DNA from 3 places in the Solibacillus sp. FSL R7-0682 genome. Region 1 is predicted to be linked to each of the others. Evidence: riboswitches for the same ligand, from Rfam matches in the RefSeq annotation. Region 1 holds a riboswitch; each other region holds the start of a gene.
What was found. A riboswitch is a leader RNA that binds a small molecule or an ion and turns the genes downstream of it on or off. The one in region 1 is predicted to bind S-adenosylmethionine.
Positions count from the first base shown of each region.

Region 1 (8,275 bases):
AAACGCATTTGAACTGTTTTTAATTATAATGCTCATGTTAACAGCTATTCATTTTTCGAATAAATCCTACTTATATAATTAACACTCATTTATAACGGTAGAAATTAGAATTTTAGCGGTAAAGTTCGTATAATTTAAGTAATGACGTTTTGAAATGGAGTTTAACAAATGAAGACATATAGTTTTAAATTATTTGGTGGATATAAAGTAGAGGTCGATAAAAATGAAGTGGCGATTGATTATAATGGTGAGAAATGGTGGATTATTACTAGAGCTAAACCGCGTAAGAAGACGATTGCCTTTGACGAGTTGATTCGCATTGATTATAAAGAATCAGGCATTACTTTTGGCTATGTACGATTTATTACGAAAGAAAATGAGGAGTATCTTAGTAGCTCTTATGTAGCCCAGCACGATGAAAATGCGTTTATGGTAGAAAAGGATGAGCTTGCGAAATTGAATGAAGTGTTAGAACTACTGAAAAAATATAATAAAAATATCGAAATAAAATTATTAAAAGCTTAGCGCAGTGCTAAGCTTTTAATAATTTAAAAAATTGTTTAATTATAGAAGTGCTTTCGCCTTTAATGCTTGTTGGTGAGTTGCTTTTGCTTCTTTTACAAGCTTAGGAGATTGTAAAAACGCAAAGCCTGTTTCCGCAAGAGCGATAGCACCTGTAATCAGTGCTTCATAACCTTTATCAGAGTTGGCAGCATCACGGAACTCATTTGTATGAGCGACTAAATCATCTGTGCCAATTTTAATATAGCCATGTGAGGTCGGCACTTCATAGCTTATATTTCCAGCGTCTGTTGAGCCAGGAGAACGGTGACCACGTGGGTGTACGTCTTCTCCAAGCGTAGATAATTTTTCAGCTAATATGCGGTCTATTACTTCGTTCACAACAAGGTCCTTAACTTCATTTTGGAAGCGTTCCACTTTTACTGTTGCACCAGTAGCAAGTGCTGCACCTTCTGCAATTTGACGGATTTTATTTGATACTTCCTCTGTTTTTGACCAAGAAGTAGCACGAATATAAAAGCGTGCGGATGCATAGTCAGGGACGATATTTGGTGCATCCCCACCATGTGTAATAATACCATGAATACGAACATCCGACGGCACGTGTTGACGCAAAGCATTAATGCTGTTGAATAATTGAATCACTGCATCTAATGCGTTAATTCCTTTGTCTGGAGAAGCAGAAGCGTGTGCTGCTTTTCCGTAAAAGTGAAAATCTAGGGGATCTACTGCAAGAGATTCATTTGTCACGCCTGTTTTGCCAGAAGGGTGGAGCATCATCGCAATATCAACATTTTTAAGGAAACCATGACGAACGAAACTACCTTTTGCACTACCATTAGGGCCACCTTCTTCAGCTGGTGTACCTAGCACAATTACTTTACCACCTACCGTATCAATTGTCTCTGCAAGGGCAATAGCTGCCGCAATACTTGTGACACCAATAATATTATGACCACATGCATGACCAAGACCGGGTAAAGCGTCGTATTCTGCTAAATAGGCAATGGTTGGGCCGGGTTTACCGCTATCTTTATGTGCATAGAAGGAAGTTTCATGGCCCGCTACAGCTGTATCTACTATAAAGTTTGCCTCGCGTAAAACTTTTACTAGCTGCTCGCTAGCGAAAACTTCTTGATTTCCGATTTCAGGATTTGCGTGTATTGCTTTACTTACGGTGATGTAAGCCTCTTTATTTTGATAGACGGATTGTGCAATAACTGATTTGCTTTCAACTGTAACTGACATGATAATTCCCCCTCGTTATTTTGATTGTACTTTTAAATCTTCGAAAGTTTGTTGTAGTTCACCATCTGATAGGACCGTCATGATTTGACCACCCTTTGTATCATCGTGAATTGCTTTTTCAATTTCCTCTGTGTGATAGAGCTCAATAATTTTTTGATATACTTCATTGTCCTTATCTTCTGCTCGTCCAGCAATGATATTCACGTAAGGGAAAACACTTTCATCTTCAGCTAGCTCTCGGTAAATTGGATCCTCACCAGGATTTAAACCCGCTTGTCCAGCGATTCCGTTATTGATAACAGCAGCTACAACATCAGGTAAAACGTGTGGTGTTTGCTGTGCGGTCATTGGAATGATATCTAAGTTTAGTTTGTTGGCAGTAATTTTTGATGGATCTCCGAATAACCCGAAGTCCTCTGCTAATTGGATAAAGCCTGCTGATTCTAATAGGCGCAATGCACGTGCTTGGTTAGAAGGATCATCAGGGATGGCAATTTTGTCACCTTCTTTTATTTCCTTTATATCTTTAATTTTTTCTGAATATAAGCCAAGTGGGGCAAACACAGTTGAGCCTAATGGAATTAAATCATTGCCACTTTCGTTGACATAACTTGCTAAAAATGAAATGTGTTGAAAGGCGTTTAAGTCGACTTCGCCTTGTGCTAATGCATTATTTGGTAATGTATAGTCGGCAAATTCAACCAATTCAATTTCGATACCTTCTTTTTCTAACTTCTCTTCTAAAATCGGCCACTGTGCACCGTCTGCACCATTTACACCAATTTTTACGACTTCATTTTCGTTGCCTCCACAAGCTGCTAATGTAAAGGCTGATACGGCTGTTACTGCTGATAATAATAATTTTTTCATGTTATTTTTCTCCTATCGTCTTAATATTTTTTTTGCTAAGAAGTTACCTAACCACTGAGCTAGCTGTACAAGAATAATTAATATAATAACTGTCACTATCATGACGCTACCGTCAAATCGCTGATAACCATAGGTGATTGCAATGTGACCTAAACCACCGCCGCCAACTGTTCCTGCAATAGCAGAGAAGTCGATTAAGCTGATTGTGACGAAGGTTAAACCTAAAATAAGGGGACCTAACGCTTCCGGAATTAATACCGTAAAAATAATTTGCAGTGGACTTGCCCCCATCGCTTTTGCCGCTTCAATAACACCTGGATCGATACTAATTAAGTTTGTTTCAACAATGCGCGCAATTCCAAAGGCGGCTGCAATCGTCATAGGGAAAACAGCTGCAGTTGTTCCAATTGTTGTCCCCATAACGATTCGAGTTAGAGGAGATAGCGCAACTAAGAAAATAAGAAATGGAATCGGGCGAATAATGTTGATTAAAATATTCAGCACAGTGTATGTAATTTTACTTTCCAAAATATTATTTTCTCGTGTTACAAATAAAAGTAAACCTATTGTTATACCAAGAATAGAGCCAAAAATAAGCGTTAAAATAACCATGTAGAGCGTTTCGCCAGTTGCTTCAATAATTCTTGGCCAAAATGTATTCCAATCAACCTTCATTTAAAATAACCTCCTCTACTTCTACTCGCTGTGAAAGCTCGTTGATCACTTGTTTCACCTGTGCATCATTCCCTTGGAAGGAAATAAGTAAGTTCCCGAACATTTTATTTTGGAGCTCTCGTACAGAACCGTAAATAATGTTGAAGGGTACTTGATGCTTTTGGGTGATTTCAGAAAGTAGCGGGTTATGGGTTAATGAGCCTTTAAATAAGATACGATATAAATGCTGACCACCAGACTGTTGCCATTCTTTTAATATTTGCTCGGACGGAATGTCTTGGTGTACGGATTGAATAAAGCGCTGTGTAGTTGGATGCTGTGGTTGTGTAAATACCTCATATACTTCCCCCTCCTCAATGACTTGCCCCTTTTCCATGACCGCAACGCGATTACAAATCGATTGGATAACATGCATTTCATGTGTAATTAATAAAACCGTAATTCCGAGTTCTTGATTTACTTGCTTTAATAGTTTTAATATATCGGCAGTCGTTTCCGGATCGAGTGCAGAAGTTGCTTCATCACAAATTAAAATATCCGGATTCGTCGCAAGTGCGCGGGCGATGCCGACACGTTGCTTTTGCCCCCCTGATAACTGTTCAGGGTAGTCTTTTGCTTTTTCAGATAAGCCAACGAATTTCAATAGTTCCGCTGTTCGTCGTTCAATTTCAGCTTTTGGGGCCCCAGCTAGTTTTAATGGATAGCCAATATTTCCTGCGACAGTACGTGACGTCATTAGATTAAAGTTTTGAAAAATCATCCCAATACGTCGGCGCAATTGACGAAGATCTTTTTGGGATATCGTCGCTAAGTCAATACCTTGGACTTTGATGGAGCCTGTTGAAGGCTTTTCAAGTAAATTGACGAGACGAAGCAGGGTACTTTTCCCAGCGCCACTAAATCCGATAATGCCAAAAATATCGCCTTGATTGACCGTTAAGTTAACGTCTTTTACTGCATGTACGTCCCGATCTTTCGCTTTAAATACTTTGGATACATTTGAAAATTCAATCATATTAAAACCTACTTTCATTCCGCTACTAAAGTTATTGTTGAAAAATAAAAAACCTTCCGCATCATAAAAAATAAGATACGAAAGGTTGAAAGGACAATTTTCACCGCTTTTGATCTTATCTTCCAAGTTTGCACTTGCAGGATTTGGCACATTGCATAATAGCTGTTGCCGAGACTTCAAAGGGCCTGTCCCTCCATCTCTCTTGATAAGAAAAATATTTAGTTGCGTTTAATATGTCCCTAATCTTAAAGCCTAGTAAACTGGTTGTCAATATAAAAATAAAAATATTTTAATTTTTCCGAGTAAAACTTTTTTTCTGAAAACAAGTAATGGAAATGCTGTTTTATCCAAATTTATGCGGTTATATAAGTAAGAAGAAACCCTTATTTCAAATAATAGTTTTTAAAAATTTTTGTACAAAAAATAATGATTAATGTAGTAAAAAAATTTATAAATAAACACATCCTTAAAGGGTACATTAGCCATTTTTAGGGTAGTTGTAATAAGATAAAGGAAATAAAATGTTGTAAATGGGAGGTTTTCTAATGAATGCATGGTTATTAGCTGCAATTATTGTTTTGATACTCGCGGTCGTAGTATTTGTAGGATGCTTGGCTATAGTTGTAGTCCCGTTAAGAAATACAATCAAAGTACTTTTAACACATGTTCAGGGCATTCAAAAGCAGTTGGAGGGTATACAAACACAAACTGTAGCGCTAACAGTGACAATGGATCGGATAAAAAAGGACATTGATAATAAAAAGGAAACCATTCAATTGGTTATTCAATCTGTAAAAGAGACGAGTACCGTATTAAATAAAGTAAGCGAATCTTCACAAGCTGCAACAACGGCAATTGTAAGGCAGTTAAATACAGATTCAGAAAAACAGGCACAGACAGAGCAATGGATAAATACCGCGATGAAATTTATAAATCGCAAAGCTCAGTAGTGGTGGAAAGGGCATTCTACAATTGGAGTGCCCTTTCACACTTTTGAAAAGGGTAATTAAACTAGATTGCTTCCGCTTTTTCTAGATGCTCTTTATGTACTTAAAGTAATTGTTCGATTGCCAATTCGATATCAAGCATAGATGTATCTGGCTCAAAGCGTTGAATAACCTTACCTTTTTTATCAACTAAAAACTTTGTGAAGTTCCAACGAATATTACGCCCGATTAAATAGTCAGGGAAGTTTTCTTGAATATGATTAAATAGCATTTTTTGTTGCATCGTCTGTTGCGCAAAAGGAGGGCAATCTACTTTATGCTTTAAATAATTGAAAAGTGGGTGAGTAGCATTACCGTTCACTTCAATTTTTTCGAAAATAGGGTATTGTACACCGAATTGAAGTTTACATTTTGAAGCAGAAGTTTGGCCATCTTCAGGGTTTTGATTGCCAAATTGATTACAAGGGAACGATAAAATCTCTAGGCCGCTTGTTTTATATTTTTCATATAGCTTTTGCATATCCTCGTATTGATAAGTAAATTGACACTCACTAGCAGTATTAACGATTAGCATTGCTTTATCACGGTATGTTTCCATTGATAAAATTTCACCATTTGGTTTTTTAATTAAGTAATTATATATACTCATGAGCATTCTCCTATATAAAGTTATTTTATATTAATTATATAGGCGTAATTATATAGTTTCCAGAATTTCGCCTTAACTAGAAGAGTAAACGCTTCAAATTTTAATCAATCTTAAAATTCAAAGAGTTTGATTACTACGATGGCAAAAACGAGATAGCTAGTAATTAATTATTTTTCCTCATTCATATTTACTCAACTAATTTAAAAAATTACTCCCTACATCTCTCCTTACTATAAAAGTAAAAGAGAAAACGCTTTATTCTGTTATATAACAAAAGTTGCTACTTAACGATTTGCTTTTCTGAAATACGGTTATTCCTTAAAAAACATTGATGTCACAAAGTGTTCAAAGAAAGCGTTTTAATTATGAACACATTGTGAAAACCAACAAATATCTCTTTTATTTAAAAAAAATCGGAGTAGAATGAGAGAGGAATAAGATGTTATATAACAAGTTGCAAAAGTCAGTGGGGAATGAACGATTTTATAATGAAAATTTGAAATCAAAGGAGAAATGAACCATGTGGGTAGTGACAGTATTTAATAATCAAAATGATATTCGTATGTTTGAATACACAACAAAAGCAGAAGCGGCAAAAGAATTAGCCAAATATAAAAATGCCGTATTATCATATACAAAATAAAAGGAGCAAAAAATATGTGGATCATTACTGTTTTCAATAATCGAAACGATATTCGTATGTTCGAGTACAATACAAAAAATGAAGCAACACAAGAATTAGCCAAATATTCGAATGCTGTATTATCATATACGAACTAAAAAACAGTAGCCCTGCTACTGTTTTTTGTTTGTTCATTTTATATTATTTCCGCTTTAAGTAAAAATTCAAATTTTTGGTAGATTTATATGGTACAATAATCATTAAAAATTCTGGAGGGGAAAATATGTTTACATACTCAATTGATGAAGAACTATCATTAAAATTAGTTACGCTTCTAGATGCACCGAGAATTTTTGAATTAACAGAACAGTCTCGAACTTATTTACGTGAATGGTTACCTTGGCTCGATTCAACGAACACCGTATATGATACAGAAAACTATGTGAAATTTTCAATGAAGCTTTTTGCAGAAAACAACGGATTAAATACAGCGATTTTGTATAGGGGAGAGATTGTAGGAATTGCAGGATTTAACCAATTGAACTGGGGAAACAAAACAGCATATATTGGTTATTGGTTAGGCGAATCTTATCAAGGAAACGGTATTATGACACGTGTTGCTAAAGGGCTGACAAATATAGCCTTTGATGAATTTAATATGAATAAGGTTGAAATTCGAGCTGCAATCGAGAACAAAAAAAGTCGAAGTGTTCCGGAACGATTAGGTTACGTCTACGAAGGAACAATACGTAGCGCTGAGTGGTTATATAATCATTATGTAGATCATGCAGTTTACGGGATGCTTGCAGAAGAATGGGAAAATAAATAAATATCTCGCTTGTAGATAGAATAGGTAGAGATTTTTAACTTCAAAACATGATAAATGAGAACAAACAAATATTTTAGAGGGAGAGAATTCTATTGTAGTATGTAGAATTCTTTCTTTTTTAATGAAAATAAAAAACATAAATGCATTTACTTCTTGTGATTTTTCAATAATGTTAATTCAAAATAATTCTTTATTATGTATAAAATTATATTAGTTTTGTTTATTTTTTGTAAAAAATCGTTTTGAATGAAAGGGTTTGAAAGGGATTGTTGATTTTCCAATGTGGGGATATTAGTATTATTCACTTGTTCCAAACAGTTGACGGGAGTTGTATATTATAAGATAATTTTAATGGTAATTATAATTATTTTATAATAATTATAAGTTAGGTACTTGGAACTTTAAGGAGGAAAAATATAATGGCTTTAATCGGTAAAGAAATTGCAGAATTTAACGCGAAAGCTTATCAAAAAGGTGAGTTTATCGACGTATCTTCAGAAAACTTCAAAGGACAATGGTCAGTGGTATGCTTCTATCCGGCAGATTTTACTTTCGTTTGCCCAACTGAATTAGAAGACTTACAAAACGAATATGCTACATTAAAATCTTTAGGGGTTGAAGTTTACTCAGTATCTACTGACACTCACTTCACTCATAAAGCTTGGCATGACACTTCTGATGCAATCGGTAAAATTGAGTACATTATGATTGGTGATCCATCACACGTTATTTCTAAGGCATTTGACGTGTTAAATGAAGAAGATGGTTTAGCAGAGCGTGGAACATTCATCATCGATCCAGATGGTATTGTACAAGCTTACGAAATCAACGCTGGTGGTATCGGTCGTGATGCATCGACTTTAGTTAACAAAATTAAAGCAGCTCAATACGTACGTAA
Region 1 is NZ_JBBOUI010000001.1:202,018-210,292, forward strand. It holds gene MKZ17_RS01050 (phospholipid phosphatase) at 1-82, shown strand, start outside; gene MKZ17_RS01055 (hypothetical protein) at 169-525, shown strand; gene MKZ17_RS01060 (M20 family metallopeptidase) at 565-1,770, opposite strand; gene MKZ17_RS01065 (MetQ/NlpA family ABC transporter substrate-binding protein) at 1,786-2,640, opposite strand; gene MKZ17_RS01070 (methionine ABC transporter permease) at 2,653-3,315, opposite strand; gene MKZ17_RS01075 (methionine ABC transporter ATP-binding protein) at 3,305-4,330, opposite strand; SAM riboswitch class I at 4,443-4,542, opposite strand; gene MKZ17_RS01080 (DUF948 domain-containing protein) at 4,876-5,280, shown strand; gene MKZ17_RS01085 (glutathione peroxidase) at 5,381-5,926, opposite strand; gene MKZ17_RS01090 (hypothetical protein) at 6,447-6,569, shown strand; gene MKZ17_RS01095 (hypothetical protein) at 6,584-6,706, shown strand; gene MKZ17_RS01100 (GNAT family N-acetyltransferase) at 6,832-7,377, shown strand; gene ahpC (alkyl hydroperoxide reductase subunit C) at 7,797-8,275, shown strand, end outside.

Region 2 (8,275 bases), 1.9 Mb from region 1:
ACGATTGCAGGCGTAACGGTTACAACTTTTTTCGAGGATTCCATAATGAGGTTTAGTACTTTGGAATAATAGTCTTTGAATTCGTCATGATCTTTCGCTACGGGCTGTGCTTGAACCGTTAGCATCTTTGAATATACGTCATTTACCCCGATCCAAAGGAAAGCAAGATCATAATCACTCTCTAACTTTGTTTTCATTAAACGATTAAATAAACTTATAACCGATTCACCGGGTTTGCCAAGATTAATGAAAGTAATGTTTGGAAACTGTTCCTTAAGTATGTTAGAGAAAGCAACTCCAGGACGCCCTTCTGTTAAACTGTCACCTATTAATGCAATTTTCAATTCTAATTTCTCCTCTACAAAGAATTTAAAATGATGATTATAGCTTGGTTAAAGTAGCCATGAACGATCGTTAATAAACAATCCATTTTTACAATTAATTCATTACTTTAATAAAAGAATGAGAAATTATAAATCCTGAAGTTCATTAACAGTAACAAATGTATAACCTTCCTTTGAAAGTACATGTAGTATACCTTCAATTGTTTGGATTGCTTTTCCCGTTTTATCGTACATTGGATGCAGCAAGATAATTGAACCAGGTTCAATATTCTCTGTCACATATTTAACTTTATCAGAAACCGTTGTGTAAAAAGTATCTGGTTCAAGATTCCAAGTTATAGTGTCTCTATTATGTTTCTTTAGGTAATACGGTAACCCTATCAGCTTTTTCCCATTTGGTGGTCGAACATCGATTTCCCCTTTGTAACCTGTATTTTGAATCAATTGATCTGTCTTTTCTATTTCATCTTTGTAGTAAGAGGGTGTTTTGAAAATCATTCGATTATGTGAATAAGTGTGATTCCCAATTTGATGTCCTTCTTGTGCAATTCTTCTTGCTTCCTCTGGATATTTTTCAATCTCTGCACCTATCAGAAAAAAGGTAGCTTTAGCATTGTACTTTTCTAATAGCGGTAATATCAGATTTGTGTTATCTGCTGGACCATCATCAAAAGTTAAAGCAATCACTTTCTGATTCGTCTCTACTTGTTTAGTTAAGCCCCCAAACAACTGATACGTCCTAGAATTCATTAATTTATAAGTGCCTAGCAATAGTAGGGAAAATAAGAAAATTCCTATCCCAAGCAATACCAACGTCTTTTTCACAGCAATCCTTCTTTCCATACAGGAGAGTTAGTTCAATATAAAGTAAACAACTTTATAAGCACTGCTTCTTCTATGTTTTCCTCGTTCATACCGTTGCCCTCCAGTAACTGAAGCTGGCGATGAGTGTGAGAAAATGCCGATTGTGTCTCCTTTATTTAATATAGGATTCATTCGATCATCATCCTTATAATTTTATTTTTTATATTAAACTTTAATTTCTACAAATTAAAGAAAAATCAGAAAATTACTTCCTAATTTTTCAAAAATAGCGCATAGTAGAATTGGAGGTGGTTGGAATGATACATATTGAAAACATACATCTGTACCGTAATGAAAAAATCATTTTAGATAACTTAAACTGGCATGTAGCTAAGAATGAGCACTGGGCAATTTTAGGCTTAAATGGGTGTGGTAAAACGACGTTGTTAAAAGTAATTAACGGCTACATTTGGCCAAATGATGGAAAAGTTCAAGTACTTGGCGAAACGTATGGACAAACGTACATCCCTACCCTTCGAAGACGTATAGGTTGGGTTAGTAATGTGATGCTTGATCACTTTAATTGGCGGGATTCTGCAATTGAAATTGTATTAAGCGGCAAGTTTGGCGCCCTTCGATTATTTGAAGAAGTGTCTGAGGAAGAAATTGCAAACGCCGTTGAAATTATGAAGCATTTTCATTGTGAACATTTAGCAAATAAAGAATTTGAGTATTTATCACAAGGCGAACGTCAACGAGTCCAAATTGCGCGTGCGATAATGGCAGAGCCTGAAATTTTAATTTTAGATGAGCCATGTGGAGGACTTGATATTTTGGAACGTGAAAATTTACTTGAAACCATCAAACAGATTGCAACGAAGGAAAACTGTCCGACACTGATTTATGTTACACATCACGTAGAAGAGATTTTACCATGTTTTACCCATGTTTTATTAATGAAGGATGGTAAAGATGTAGCAGCTGATGTGCGGGAAGCGATTTTAACTGAAGAATGTTTAAGCAATTTCTTTGGGCAACCTATTCGTTTGCAGCATGAACGTAATCGGGCTTGGGTCGCTTTAAAATAAATCCCTATTATTGTAACTTTCCCGAATAAATTAAAGTCTAATGATGAAAGTAATTGATTTGGAGGGAAAGAGATGAAGCAATTAGAAACCATTATTTTAGTTTTAAGTACCCTTTTGTTTTTCGTTATTCCAACAAATGTTGCTGCTACTTCGTGGGTATATTCCTTCGTAGTGTGGGATGGCCATATTTATCAAATGACGGAAGAAGAAATAACAGCGATAGATAAGCGAATAGGTAAAGTGACGAGCTATTCCGATATGGAATCTTTAGCAGGTAATTTCTCGAATCACTATCCAAAAGGTACGAAATATTTTTCCATACAAGGAATTGATCCAAATAGCGCTATAGCAGTAGAAGTCACGGCAGGAAAATATCTAAAAGCAATTAATAATGGAGAGTACACGGCCCCAAATCAGGTAGAGCGGTATGTCTATAAAGGAGTTGGGATTTTTGTCATCGTTATTGCTGCAATTATAATCATTACTCGAAAAAGGAGATATTGATGAACAATGTGTTGAATAAATCGATAAGAGAGGACATTTTCGAAGCAATTATTTCCATTTGGGGATTGAATATCCTCGATTTTACGATTGTTGATTTAGGTTATATGAATTTAAAATGGATACTTAAAACCGATCATGGAGATTTCTTTGCAAAGCAGTATAATAAATCACGTTATCCTGAACATATGGTCGAGGGATTAGAAATTTCATTAAATCATCAAAATACGCTCTATAATTCCGGGATACCTTGTCCAGAACTATATACTCATAACGGCAAATATGTAATAAAATCAACAAATGATGAGCGATTTGTATTAATGAAGTTTTGTGAAGGTCATAATCTTAAGGCAGGAACTGCAAATGAGCAACAAATGTTTCATTTGGGTCAAATTATTGGTAAAATGCACATGATTATAAATAGTAATAATCGAATAAATATACCACTTCACTGGGATGTTCGTACTAAAGAAAGTATGTTTGAAAACTGGAAGGAAAGATGGAATGAAGCAATTCGTATAGATTGCCAAAGTACACTATCTACACTAGATACACAAAGAAAAATCATTGAAAAAAACGATGTACATATTTTTTCGGATTGTGAAATTGGTTGGAGTCATTGGGACTTATTTGCAGATAACATTTTATTTAAAAATAATCTTGTCTCCGCAATTCTAGATTTCGATAGAATCAATTATGTTTACCGTGAGTTTGATATTTCAAGGCCACTTTTATCGTTTTGCATTGAAAACGGCAAGATTCATTTAGGTTGTGTTGCTGCCTTTGTTAAAGGCTATAGAGAATTTCAACCATTATCAAATCAAAAATTAGTGCGGTCTTTCAAATTAACTTGGTGGAAAGAAGCAGAATGGGTTAGCGTAAAAATGCAAAATTCAGCCGTTATAAAAAGATTTAATGAAGAAAACGTTTGGGTTGGCGATCATTGGGATCATCTCGAAGATATATTTGCTATACTAGATTAATAGAAATTGCAGAAGCATTATCCTAGATTTCAATTATATGTACAATACAAAAGGTCCCATTATATTACGGCTTCCAAACTGAATGGATGCCGTTTTTTTACTTTTTACATAAAATTATTCAAATAATTTAAGCCAAATCCCCTTCCCATTTGTCTAATAGATGTAAAACGAAAGGAGGAATTACTTACGATGAAACAGGAACGCTTAGTAAAAAAAGCGCAAAAAGGAAATGATAAAGCGTACTTGACCCTTTTCCAGCAGTACGAGGCAGATATATACCGAATGGCTTATGTCTATGTAAAAAATAAAGACGATGCATTAGATCTTGTTCAAGAAGTAGCTTATCAATCTTTTAAGAAAATCGGAACACTGAAAAATCCGGAGTATTTAAAAACTTGGCTAATGAAAATTACGATTAATTGTTCATTGAACTTACTCAATACAAACAAAAAAGTGATTCCACTAAGTTTAGGGTTTGAAGTGATTACTGGTGCAGAAGATGAAGATATTGCCCTTACTTTATCTTTACAGGAACTGATTGATACGTTGAAAGAGGATGAGAAAAGTATTATTTTACTTAAATATTATGACGATCGGACATTAAAAGAAATTTCAGAGATATTAGATATCCCCCTTGGTACCGCAAAGTCAATTTTATACCGCGCTTTAGATAAGCTTCGTCAAAATGCAAAGGAGGTAGGAAATTATGGATAATCAATTTAAGCAAGAGCTGTCAAAAATCGAAATTCCTACAGAGCTTCATGAAAGAAGTAAACTGGGTATTCATAAAGCGAAATCGGAAATGGGTGGTAAACTAAATCGTTTCGTGAAAAAGCGGTTAGCTATTGCGAGTATTTGTGCTTGTTTAATGATTCCAACGGGTGCATATGCGTATCAAGCCTTACTTGCCGATGATTTATACGGTTCGTTTGAAAATCTAAAAAAACATGTGGCAAGTATTACAATCGAAAGTTACTTGTTATTTAATGCGAAATTAGATCGAGCAAAAGGTGATTTAGGAAAACAAGAGTATGAGCAATTTAAGGAATTATTACAAGTCATTACAAGTTCAAAACTGGAATATGGGGATAAGAACGGTAACATCGATTACACGCAAATCCCTGAAGAACAAGTAGAAAAAATTAAACGAGCAATAGGAGAAGTACAACCCTACTTTGACAAATTAAATGGGCAACCATCAAGCAAAGAGGTTTTAACCGCTGAAGAATTCGAACAATACTTGCAAGCATTAATGACCTATGAAATAACGATGGCCAAAGTAGGTGTTTCCAGTCCACCTGATATTGCTTCAGTTCCTGCCGAGTTGAAAGAGGAATTCATTAAGGCACAAGATTACTTACAATATGTAAATGAGAAGCAAATGGGAAATTATAATTAATTGCAAAAAAACTCTTACTCGAATTGTTGAGTAAGAGTTTTTATATGCTATTTGGGTTATATATAATACTCTAATGGTTCATCAACATAATGCCAATGATACGGCGTTTCTTGGTAGACATAGTAGTTCAACCAGTTATAAAACAACAAGTGAGAATGGGCACGCCAGCTATTTTTCGGTTCTTTACTCGGGTCATTATTCGGGAAATAGTTTACTGGAATGTCCGTATTGTCAGGGTCCTTTTGAATATCTCGGAAATATTCATCCGAAAGTGTTGTCGCATCGTACTCTAAGTGGCCTGTGATCATAATATGCTTATTGTTTTTTGATTGGACGATAAAGACACCTGCATCATCTGAATAGCTTAATAAACGTAAATCTGGATGTGCTCGAACCTCATCAATGGAAACCGATGTATGGCGGGAATGTGGGGCTACATATTCATCACTAAAGCCGCGCACTAAATCAACGGTTAAATCGGTAATAACGTGTGAATACACACCCGAGCATTTTTTCGGTAATTCAAACTTCCCAATGCCATAACGGTGATAAAGCGCTGCTTGTGCCCCCCAACATATATACATGATGGACGTCACGTTTTTATTTGCCCAATCCATCACTTCGGTAATTTCTTTCCAGTAACCGACCGCTTCAAAATCCATCTTCTCAACGGGTGCCCCAGTAATAATCATTCCGTCATAACGTCGATGCTTAATTTCATCAAATGTTTGATAAAATGTGTCTAAATGAGACTTTGACACATTCTTTGATTCGTATGTCGCCGTATTTAAAAAAGTCACATCCACTTGTAAAGGTGTATTACCAAGTAAACGTAGTAACTGTAACTCAGTTTTTTCTTTTTCTGGCATTAGATTAAATACTAATATGTTCAGTGGACGAATTTGCTGCGTTTTCGCGCGGTCTTCTTCCATAACGAAAATCTTCTCTTTTTTTAAAAGCTCTCCAGCAGGTAGCTGTTTTGGTATATTGATTGGCATCCTTTGTTCCCCCTATACCCTATCTACGAAAAAACCTCCCATTCCAGAAAAAAGAATGAGAGGTCAACGTTCGCTCTTATCTTTCAAGGGAATCCCCTTGCTGGAATTAGCACCTTTCTAATCGCATTAGAGGTTGCTGAAACGTCACCGGGCCATATCCCTCAGTTTCTCGTGATAAGACTATTTAATTGTTATTCATCGTAACATGAATAGGTGAATTTTGCAATAATTGGTGTTACGGCTAGTTTACGGTATATATTACACTTCTTATTATACCTATGTGAATTACATTGTAACTCATACATCTGAAAAAGAGAAGTAGATGTTAATTATATTTTGAAAAATTATAATGAGGTGAAATTGATAAGGAATACGTTTGGCAACAAAAAAACAACCCTCATATAAAGGTTGTTAGATTATGTAACTATTTTTTAATAGAAAATCCTTATTCATCATCCTGTTTATTTTTCCATTTTATATATGTATCTAAATCTTTTGTATCTACCTCACCATCAAAATTCCAATCCCCTTGTTTAACAGGTTCTCTGTCAATACTTTCGAAACATGATTTTAATAAAAATATACACAGGATTATAATTACAATAATCACCATACACCCTTTAAGGCAACCTTCATATACATCAATATCTGGATTATCATTGGGATTATTGTTAGGATTATTAGTAATTTCTTCTTTCATTATTTACCACCCCATAAAATTAACTAACTATATATTACCAAAAAACTTATTATAAGGAAATAATATTTTTTATGTGCGTGTGAAAAATGATAAGGTACGGCATCGATTTCTTGTTTAGGGGTAAGCGACTATTGTAACCGCGCTACTATCAAACCTTTATTTGTAAATACTAAATCAGTTATTCTATATGTTCTTCCTTCAAACGTTAAAACTTTATCATAAGTAAAGTATCGTCTATTCACTTCATTGTCTGTAATAGATAAGTCGTATACTGTTCTAATTAGATTTATAGTTTCATTTGTAGGAATAGAAACGTCTTTGTATTTTAAAACTCCATATTCAATTCCATAATCCACTTCTTTATCTTCATAAATTGGACGTCCTAAATCATCATATCCAACTAATACTTTATCAATCATAATCTTGTCATGAGTAAAGTTACAGTAAGTTACAATTGCTTTACGTTTCTGTACTCGATTAGTAATCACATCAGTCATAACTAAATAATCATTACCATCTATTTCTACATGCTCACCGCGCTTAAATGGTGCTAGTGAATGGAAATGAAATGATGAAATTGGATTTAATTCGTGATTAGTTACAAAGCCTTTTATTGTACGTTTATTAGGTAAATTAGGATTTAAAATGTAATTTGATTCTATACTTTGAAAATTTAAATCTAAAATGAAATCATTAAATCTGTTCAATCTTCCCACTCCTAATTATACAGTAAGAAAGTAGATTTAAATCCTTCTTCACTGTTTGGTATTTTATTTATCTTATCTTCCAATTGATTGATACGAGCAAGTAGTTGTTCATGGAAGTCAGATACAGTCATATCATCTATCTTAAGCGTACTCATAAGAGATGTATTGTTTGCTATTGATTCTAATACACTTAACGCAGTCATATAGATTCTACGTTTATTTACAATGGAATTTACATCATATTTGTCATATGGTTCTAATCCATTTTCTTGTAGATAGATAATCATCTCACCTTGTTCTAATTCTATTCCTTTAGTTTCCATCTGTAGACGTTGTAAGTTATTCATATTAATCCCCTTTCAATGTATAGTGTATGCACTCTCAACTTCCTATAACCTATCTTATGTAAACTAGATATATCTCTTAAGCATTGATAACACTACATTCCTTACTTTCACGTTACTTACGTAGTATACAATAAATATACATTGTTGTTATATCAACGTTTATCACACTTTAATAAAAAATATATTTTATAAATAATGTATAAGATATGTATATTATTCTTTACTCTCCAATACAGATATACGTACCTCATGGTCAACTATAATCTTATTAGTATCTTCTACATCTTGTCTAACTTCTGTTAGATGTTGAGTAAGTTGTTGAGTAGTATTATCAAGGTTAGATAGAGTATTGTTTAGTTTACTCGTTGCTTTCCATACGGCTACAATTGCCACAATTATCGGAA
Region 2 is NZ_JBBOUI010000001.1:2,144,336-2,152,610, reverse strand. It holds gene MKZ17_RS11005 (SGNH/GDSL hydrolase family protein) at 1-344, opposite strand, end outside; gene MKZ17_RS11000 (polysaccharide deacetylase family protein) at 471-1,169, opposite strand; gene MKZ17_RS10995 (ABC transporter ATP-binding protein) at 1,466-2,236, shown strand; gene MKZ17_RS10990 (hypothetical protein) at 2,309-2,740, shown strand; gene MKZ17_RS10985 (phosphotransferase) at 2,740-3,720, shown strand; gene MKZ17_RS10980 (sigma-70 family RNA polymerase sigma factor) at 3,910-4,434, shown strand; gene MKZ17_RS10975 (DUF3600 domain-containing protein) at 4,427-5,119, shown strand; gene metA (homoserine O-acetyltransferase MetA) at 5,176-6,117, opposite strand; SAM riboswitch class I at 6,191-6,298, opposite strand; gene MKZ17_RS10965 (hypothetical protein) at 6,563-6,817, opposite strand; gene MKZ17_RS10960 (hypothetical protein) at 6,946-7,524, opposite strand; gene MKZ17_RS10955 (hypothetical protein) at 7,536-7,871, opposite strand; gene MKZ17_RS10950 (hypothetical protein) at 8,085-8,275, opposite strand, start outside.
Region 2: another riboswitch for S-adenosylmethionine. It lies ahead of metA (homoserine O-acetyltransferase MetA); the one in region 1 lies ahead of MKZ17_RS01075 (methionine ABC transporter ATP-binding protein).

Region 3 (8,275 bases), 3.4 Mb from region 1:
CTATGCCAAAACAGGTGAGCAGTTCCAGCCTGTTAAAGCGATGGTTATTCAAGGGTTACAATAAGCTATAGAAAAGGAGCTAGGCTAAAAGTTACGAAAACTTTTAGCCTAGCTTTTTGATATATTATCCTATTCATACTGGATAGTTGAATCTATTTTAATCAATTTCGACGTATAGATATGGTCAATCAAACCTTATTTCGCTGAATAATCTTCGATAAATTTCAGCATTTTTCTGTGACGTTTAACGATGTGCTCATCAGAATATAATGTAATCTCACGGAACTTTTGACGCTGCTCTTCAATATTTTTACGCTCTATTACGAATCGATCCTTTGGTTCATATTCAAGTATGTATATCAAATGGAATAATTGCATTAACACGACTTCCGGATTTTCAAAATTACAAACAAATTTAATTTGCCAAATATCCGTATACGAGACATATTGGTTGACGAAAGCAGTAGCTGCTTCGTACTTTTCTTTGTCGATATGAGGAGCAATTTGATGGTGGATTTCTGATAATGCCATATTAATATCGATAATTTGAAGTGAATATTTGCGCGCTGATTTCAAATGCTGGCGTTCTAAAGATTTTGTGACAAAATTAGTAGCCATTTACTTACCCCCATCATGTACTATAAGTTAATTTTATCAAATTCAACTATAAAAATCTTAGGTATAAAAGGGGATTTCATTTGAAGTGTGTATGTAAAATGTTGTGTATCTTATATAAAAAGTACTAGTTAAATCAGATGGTGTTTCAACACTAGACAGCTAATATAAAATAAGAGATCCGAATAGATCAGAGGAGTATAGCATGAATCAATCTAAAATTCGAATTACTCGGTATAACTCCAAATACGCGGAGCAAACGGTGAATATGTGGCGAGCTAGTAAGCAACAGGCTATTGGCCAAAAAGAAATTCATGACTTTGATAATCATGTTTATTTTTTAAATAATATATTACGTGAACAGTTTGATATAGATATAGCAATAATTGATGAAGAAGTTGTTGGAATGATTGCATATAATGATAGGGAAATAAACCAATTATATATTCATATAAATTATCAAGGAATCGGTATTGGTCGAACATTGCTAAATAAAGCAAAAGCACAATCAAGTGGGAAATTAACATTGTACACATTTGAAGTAAATAAGAAGGCACAACTCTTTTACGAAAAAAACGGCTTTAAAATCGTTGGTAAAGGACATGAAAACGAAGAAAATTTACCAGACATTCAATACGAATGGAGGTCCAACGATTGATTAAGCATTTTTTTATTTATTGAACGAAAAAAATGCCACTCCTTATATGAGTGACATTCTTATTAAATATAATCTAATTGCATCTATAGCTCAATAGTGGAAGGGTTACTTTATTTCCACGTATATCCTTTTGTTGCTAAGAAATCTTTAATGAATGGGCGCTTTTGATCGATTAAGAAATCGGCCATTTGCTTTGTCCATGTAGCCATTTTTTGATTCGATGAGCGGCTTGCGTAGTAGCTTTCCATTGTCGCATCATATTCGCTTAATAATGTGTCATATTTCTCTACATCATAGCTATTTTCGTGTAACACTGCAGCTACCGGTAAGCGCGGCTTCGTTTCGTTGCGTTTTGTTGGTGTTCCGATTGTCATTGCAAATAATGGGAATACGTATTTTGGTAAGTTGAATAGTTCGCTAATTTCAGCAGGATTTGTACGTGCACCACCAATATAGCAAATACCGTAACCCTTTGCTTCAGCAGCAATTACAAAGTTTTGTGCAAATAATGAAACGTCCGCAACCCCAACTAGTACGTTTTCAGCAGAATCTGCTACAATGTCAACGCCATGCTTTTGGCCAGCTACTTGCAAACGTTTGAAGTCTACACAAAATAGAAAGGAAGCGCCAGCCGTTTTAAACTGGAAATCATTTTTTGATAGCTCACCAAGCTTCGCTTTTTTCTCCTCGTCTGTTACCCAAATAACACTATATGCTTGCACGAAATGAGAGCTTGCCGCCATTTGTGCTGTTTCAATTAAATCAATAACGGTATCCTTTGAAATGATGTCACCTGTATATTTACGAACAGATGAATGGCTACGTAATAATTCTCTAGTTTCCATGTGATTTTCTCCCCCTATGTAGTAAATAAGCTTAAAGGAAAATTCCTTTAAGCTTATTTTAGACAATCTTTTGCTATTTTGTCGATTATAATAAACCGATCCATTGCCAGTATGTGGATGCTAAAATGAGAATTAATATATAGCCCACGATTGTTAATGGAATACCTGATTTTATGAAATCTTTTGTTGTGAATGCACCGGTACCGTAAGCAAGCATATTTTGCGGTGCACTTACTGGTAATAAGAAACCGAAGCAAATGACGAATTGTTGAATAAGTACGAATCCGATTTGATTTTCCACTGGCATTGGTAAGCTTAACGCAAGTGCGATAAATACTGGGATTAACGCTGATGCAAGACTTGTTGCGGATGCAAAACCAAGGTGGATAACAATGTTAAATACTGTTACTAATGCAATTGTAGCTAAAATTGGCATTGAATCTAAGCCGAGTGAACCGAATACTGTATCAGATAACCAGGCGGCACCTTTCGTATTTAACAATGTCGTTCCTAATGAAATACCTACAGCAAATACGATTAATGTACCCCAGTCAATTCGACTAGAAGCCTCCTTCCAAGTGAATACACCAACTTTTGGTGTTAATAGGAAGGCGATCGCTAAAAGCGTAATCGTTGTCGTATCAAATGGGTGCATTTTTCCTTCTGTTGCCCAGAAAACTAATAGTAAAAGAGTTGTAATAATTAGTGTGATTTCTTTACGTTTTAATGGACCAAGCTCTGCTAATTGCTTACGAATAATATCTTTACCACTAACAAGATTGTCCGTTTCGGGTTTGATTAATTTAATCATGACAAAGTAGAGAACGAATGACATAATAATTGAAAATGGTGCAGCATATAAAAACCATTCGCCCCATGAAATATCAACACCAAACTCTGAATTAATAAAACCTAATGCTACTAAGTTTTGCGCAGCGGCTGTTTTAATCCCTACATTCCAAACCGATACGGCTTGTGTTGCAGTAATAACTAATAGGGCAGCTAATTTACTTTGATTTGACAAACCAAATGCGGCTACAACGCCGAGGAGGATTGGCACTACGGCACCTGCACGAGCTGTTGCGCTTGGAACAACGAAGGCTAATACGATGGCTACTAAAATGGCACCGAATACAAGTGCATTTGTTTTTGTACCTACCATCGATAAAACCCAGAGTGCAATACGTTTATGTAGATTGGTTATTTGCATAGCAGCGGCAAGGAATAATGCTGCTCCTACTAATGCAACGGCGGAGCTACTAAATCCACCTAACGCTAATTTTAAAGCGTTACTTGTCCCCATTTGCACAGAAGGGTCTTCCATACTTGGAGCTAAACCTAAAAGAACAGCAATTAAGGCTAATATCATGGCAGAACTAACAGGATAAGTTACGGCTTCTGTTACCCATAAAATAACAGCAAACGCTAAAATTGCAAGTGCGCGTTGACCTACAACTGGAAGGTCTCCATTGTTCGGTAAAAGTACGATTGTAATAAGTGCAACGAAGGCTAACACGATCCATAGTGGCTTTAAGTTACGCTTTTGCTTTTTTGCTTCTGTTCCTGATGTTGAATCCTGCTTTTGATTATTTTGAGCTACATCTGTTCCCATAAAAATTCCTCCTTTAATTTAAAGTTTAGAAAATAGTAAATGAGAGCGTAAATATTTTCTTGGAATAAAAATTTAACAAATTTCTTCAAACAATATCTGCAATTATATAGGAAATGAAATGCAGATAAATTAAGTTATTTGTTAATTTAATTATAGCATTTGGTATTTTTGGGGTTGTTAATATTTGGTGAATTTTGTTATATCAAAACAAATAATTCGGTATTTTCTACTTAATTTAAAAATAGCAATTTTAATATGTAAAATAGAATATTTATGAAATTGATAGCGAAAAAATTAAAATGGAGAATTAGTCATAAAAAAATAATTCAGAAAATTTTCATTTTTAGGTTGACGGATGATTTTGGTCTGTTTTATACTTTGATTCATCGATGGAACATAAATCACATACTCTTATCAAGAGTGACGGAGGGAATAGGCCCTATGATGTCCGGCAACCAGTGAGTGATGAACTGACTAAGGTGCTACTTCCTACAAAATGCTTTTTTGCATTTTGAAAGATAAGAGGAGGCGAACTTGCTCATTTGCAACCCCTCTTCTTAGTGGAAGAGGGGTTTTTTACATTTAAAAAACCTTCTCAAATACACCGATTTCACCATCGAAAACATTTTAGGAGGTTAATAGCAATGACAAACTTACAACCAGAAACGTTATTACTACATGGAGGTCAAAAGCCAGATCCGGTAACAGGTGCCATTGCGGTTCCGATTTATCGTACGACTGCCTATGCTTTTAAAGATACGGCCCATGCGCAGCGATTATTTGCATTAGAAGAGCCGGGGAATATTTACTCTCGTATTATGAATCCAACCGTAGCAGCTTTCGAGGAACGTGTGGCATTACTTGAAGGAGGTACAGCTGCCGTAGGACTTTCATCTGGTGCAGCAGCAGTTGCGTTTTCGATTTTAAATGTAGCTGGTGCAGGTGATGAAATTGTCGCGGCTGGTTCATTGTACGGTGGTACGTACAATTTATTCGCGACAACATTGCCTCGCTACGGTATTACAGTGAAATTTGTTGATGAATCTGATCCGGAAAACTTCAGTGCGGCGATTACCGATAAAACGAAAGCAGTTTATGCTGAAATTATTGGTAACCCGAGCTTAAAAGTATTAGATATAGAAGCAGTGGCAAATATTGCACATGAAAATGGCTTACCACTACTAATCGATAGTACATTTGCTTCCCCATATGGAGGCAATCCGATTGAATTTGGTGCAGACGTAGTCATTCATTCCGCAACGAAGTGGATTGGCGGTCACGGCACGACCATTGGTGGGATTGTTGTCGATGCGGGGAAATTTGATTGGACTGGAGGACGTCACCCAGGTTATACAGAGCCAGATGCATCTTATCATGGGATTCGCTACGGTATTGACACTGCAAGCGCTGCATTTGCGACAAAGCTTCGTGTTCAACTATTACGTGATTTCGGACCAACCTTATCAGCGGATGCAGCATTTAACTTCTTACAAGGACTAGAGACGCTTCATTTGCGTATTGTCCGTCATAATGAAAATGCTCAAAAAGTGGCAGAGTATTTACGTAACCACCCATTCGTGGAATATGTAAACTACAACGGCTTTGAAGATTTCGAAACACATGATTTAGCGAAGAAGTATTTGAAGAATGGCTTTGGTTCCATTTTAACATTTGGTATTAAAGGTGGAAGAGAGGCAGGTCGCCAAGTAATTGATAACGTGGAATTATTCTCTCATGTAGCAAACGTAGGGGATGCCAAGTCATTAATTATTCATCCTGCTTCAACAACGCACCAACAATTATCAGCAGAGGAACTAAAAGTAGCAGGCGTATCAGAAGAGCTCATTCGCTTATCGATTGGTCTGGAAGCTGTAGAGGATATTATTGCTGATTTAGAGCAAGCGTTAGCAAAAGTGTCGAACTCAGTTGAAGCGGAAATAAACGTATAATCATATATTATAATAGTAGAAAATCGTTCTCCTTGCATCATTTCGTAAGGGAGCGAATTTTCTTAAAATTAATCCCTACTATTTTTATAAGTTTTATTGACAACGTTTAAACCAAGTAATAAAATAGGATTAATAAATAATGACTTATATTTAAAAGAAAAGGAGTTGTTCAATATGGGAAAAGTATATAGTGCACAAAACGTAGCCGCTTATATTATTTATGAATTAAACGATGCAAAAGTCTTCGTCAATCTAACTGCAATCCAACAAATTTTAGCAGATGTTAATTTAATGTGGCAGAAGGTATTTGGACACTGTGCTTTCTTAGAATCAACTCATAATCTTGCATCTGCAGGCTTTACAGTAAAAGAAGTAGCAGAAGAATATAAGGAGCACGGAACAGCACATCTTTTAAAGCCAGCAAAAGAATGGTTTTTAAAATATGGCGAATTTCAATTAGTGCAACGCCCGTATGCAGTGCCAAATTATTCTGCTAAAGAAGAAATTTTAATGAAAAAGATTCTAACTGCGTACCGTATTCGTGCATATGAGCTTGCCGATGTTGCTGTATAAGTGAAAACTAACAATCGGTTAGTTAAGAACGGTCGTTCCCTTTCTAATTGAATTTTTCCTTAATACTATACTCCCCAAAACACTAGTGATCCCCCATCACTAGTGTTTTTGATTTTATTTTATTGTAAATTAAATAAATTAAACGCTTATCGGTTTAATACTAAAAATGCTAGCTCAAAATAAGATTTAAAGGAGTATTGACCATTTACAGTAAACAAATGTCCATCTAGGAGAGATTTTTCTTGTTTTCATGTATTATATAGGATAGAATTTTCTTTAAGTTAAAATATTCTAATTATTTGTAAATATAGATGTGTAATGAATTTGGAGGAGAAAGGCATGGCAACAATTAAGGCAGCCATCTTAGGGTTTGGCACAGTAGGTCAAGGGATTTACCATATTTTAAATGAGAAGAGGCAGGAGCTTCGCGAAAAGCTAGGTGTAGAGCTAGAGGTCGCGAAGATTTTAGTGACTGATGCGAGTCGTGAGCGTGTACTCGGCACAAAGCATTTAATGACAGAAAGCATTGAAGAGGTGCTAGCTGAGCAAGGCCTACAAGTCGTATTTGAAGCAATTGTCAATGAGGAACCTGCGTTTAGCTATTTAAAGCAAGCTGTAGAGCATAAATGTCATGTTATTACAGCGAATAAGGTAATGTTTGCGAAGCGTGGAGCTGAGCTTGAAGCTTTAGCAAAGGCGAACGGCGTATTTGTTGGCTTTGAAGCGTCGGTAGCAGGTGGCGTGCCGATTATTAAAACGATGAAAAATATTTTACTTGTTAATGATGTTAGTCGTGTACAAGGAATTTTAAATGGTACGACAAATTATATATTAACGAAAATGCGTGCAGAGGGCTGGAGTTTTGAAGATGCATTAGGCGAAGCACAACGTTTAGGCTATGCAGAAGCGGATCCGTTTAACGATGTATCAGGACAGGATGCATTTAAAAAATTAATGATTCTTTCGAGCTTAGCATTTGGTGAGCAGCCAAACTGGTCAGATGTAGAAGTGATCGGTATTGATACCATTTCGGCGAAGCAAGTAAAAGAAGCAACAGAACAAGGACTACGCTATCGTCATGTAGCAGAGGTAGAAAAGCGCTCAGATGGGACAATTCACGCAAAAGTAGCCCCATTATTAGTCGATAAAGAGCATCCATTATATCCAGTAGACGATGTGTTTAACGCAGTTGCCATGGAAACGAACTATATCGGTACACTATCAATCACTGGCCCAGGGGCGGGTATGTATCCAACCGCAAGTGTCATGGTAGAGGACTACGCAGAAATTATTGGTAAACGTGCGGGTTTTACGGTAACGATATAAACTAAAGGAATCCCCACATATCCTTTGTGGGGATTCCTTTTTGATATTACCTAATAATAATTTGTCCCTAATCTTCGTCCTTTACATCGATGTCTTCAGGGACTGGGGTGTTTTTCCAAATTTCAATTTCTTCTTTAATTCGTTCAAGCTGTTCGTGATACGTGTCAAACTGGGCACTGTTAATTAAAAAGTCCTCCCCATCATGGATGGCTTTAATTCGGCCAGCATAAATGTAATGCAAAATCTGATGTTCTGGCATACCGATGTCCCGAGCTGTTTGTTCGACTGATTTATACATATTGATGCCTCCATTTTACTTCTTTCGGTGTTTGATAATTCCGGACGTAGGATAGCCGAGGCGTAAATAAAATTTAATGTTTCTTCTATTATAATCATTTTTTATAAAAACTTCATCTCGATTTGCCATTGGTACTATGATAGGATGGAGATAATTTACAGTTGAGGTGTTATGATGAATGTATTACCATTTGTTTTTGTGTTACTTGCTGCAATGCTATGGGGCACGGTAGGTACAACACAAACCTTTTTAACGGAAGGAGTTTCACCGTTTGCTGTAGCTAGTGTTCGCTCGGCTATAGGTGGTGGGATATTATTACTAGCAGTTATCGGTATGCGAAAAATTTCATTTCGTCATTGGTCATGGAAATGGACGATTCTCGCTGCGTTAGCGATTGCC
Region 3 is NZ_JBBOUI010000001.1:3,618,480-3,626,754, reverse strand. It holds gene MKZ17_RS18185 (hypothetical protein) at 1-64, shown strand, start outside; gene MKZ17_RS18180 (hypothetical protein) at 196-618, opposite strand; gene MKZ17_RS18175 (GNAT family N-acetyltransferase) at 821-1,273, shown strand; gene MKZ17_RS18170 (NADPH-dependent oxidoreductase) at 1,384-2,118, opposite strand; gene MKZ17_RS18165 (DASS family sodium-coupled anion symporter) at 2,204-3,730, opposite strand; SAM riboswitch class I at 4,139-4,255, shown strand; gene MKZ17_RS18160 (O-acetylhomoserine aminocarboxypropyltransferase/cysteine synthase family protein) at 4,375-5,679, shown strand; gene MKZ17_RS18155 (hypothetical protein) at 5,854-6,252, shown strand; gene MKZ17_RS18150 (homoserine dehydrogenase) at 6,592-7,578, shown strand; gene MKZ17_RS18145 (DNA-binding protein) at 7,646-7,876, opposite strand; gene MKZ17_RS18140 (EamA family transporter) at 8,051-8,275, shown strand, end outside.
Region 3: another riboswitch for S-adenosylmethionine. It lies ahead of MKZ17_RS18160 (O-acetylhomoserine aminocarboxypropyltransferase/cysteine synthase family protein); the one in region 1 lies ahead of MKZ17_RS01075 (methionine ABC transporter ATP-binding protein).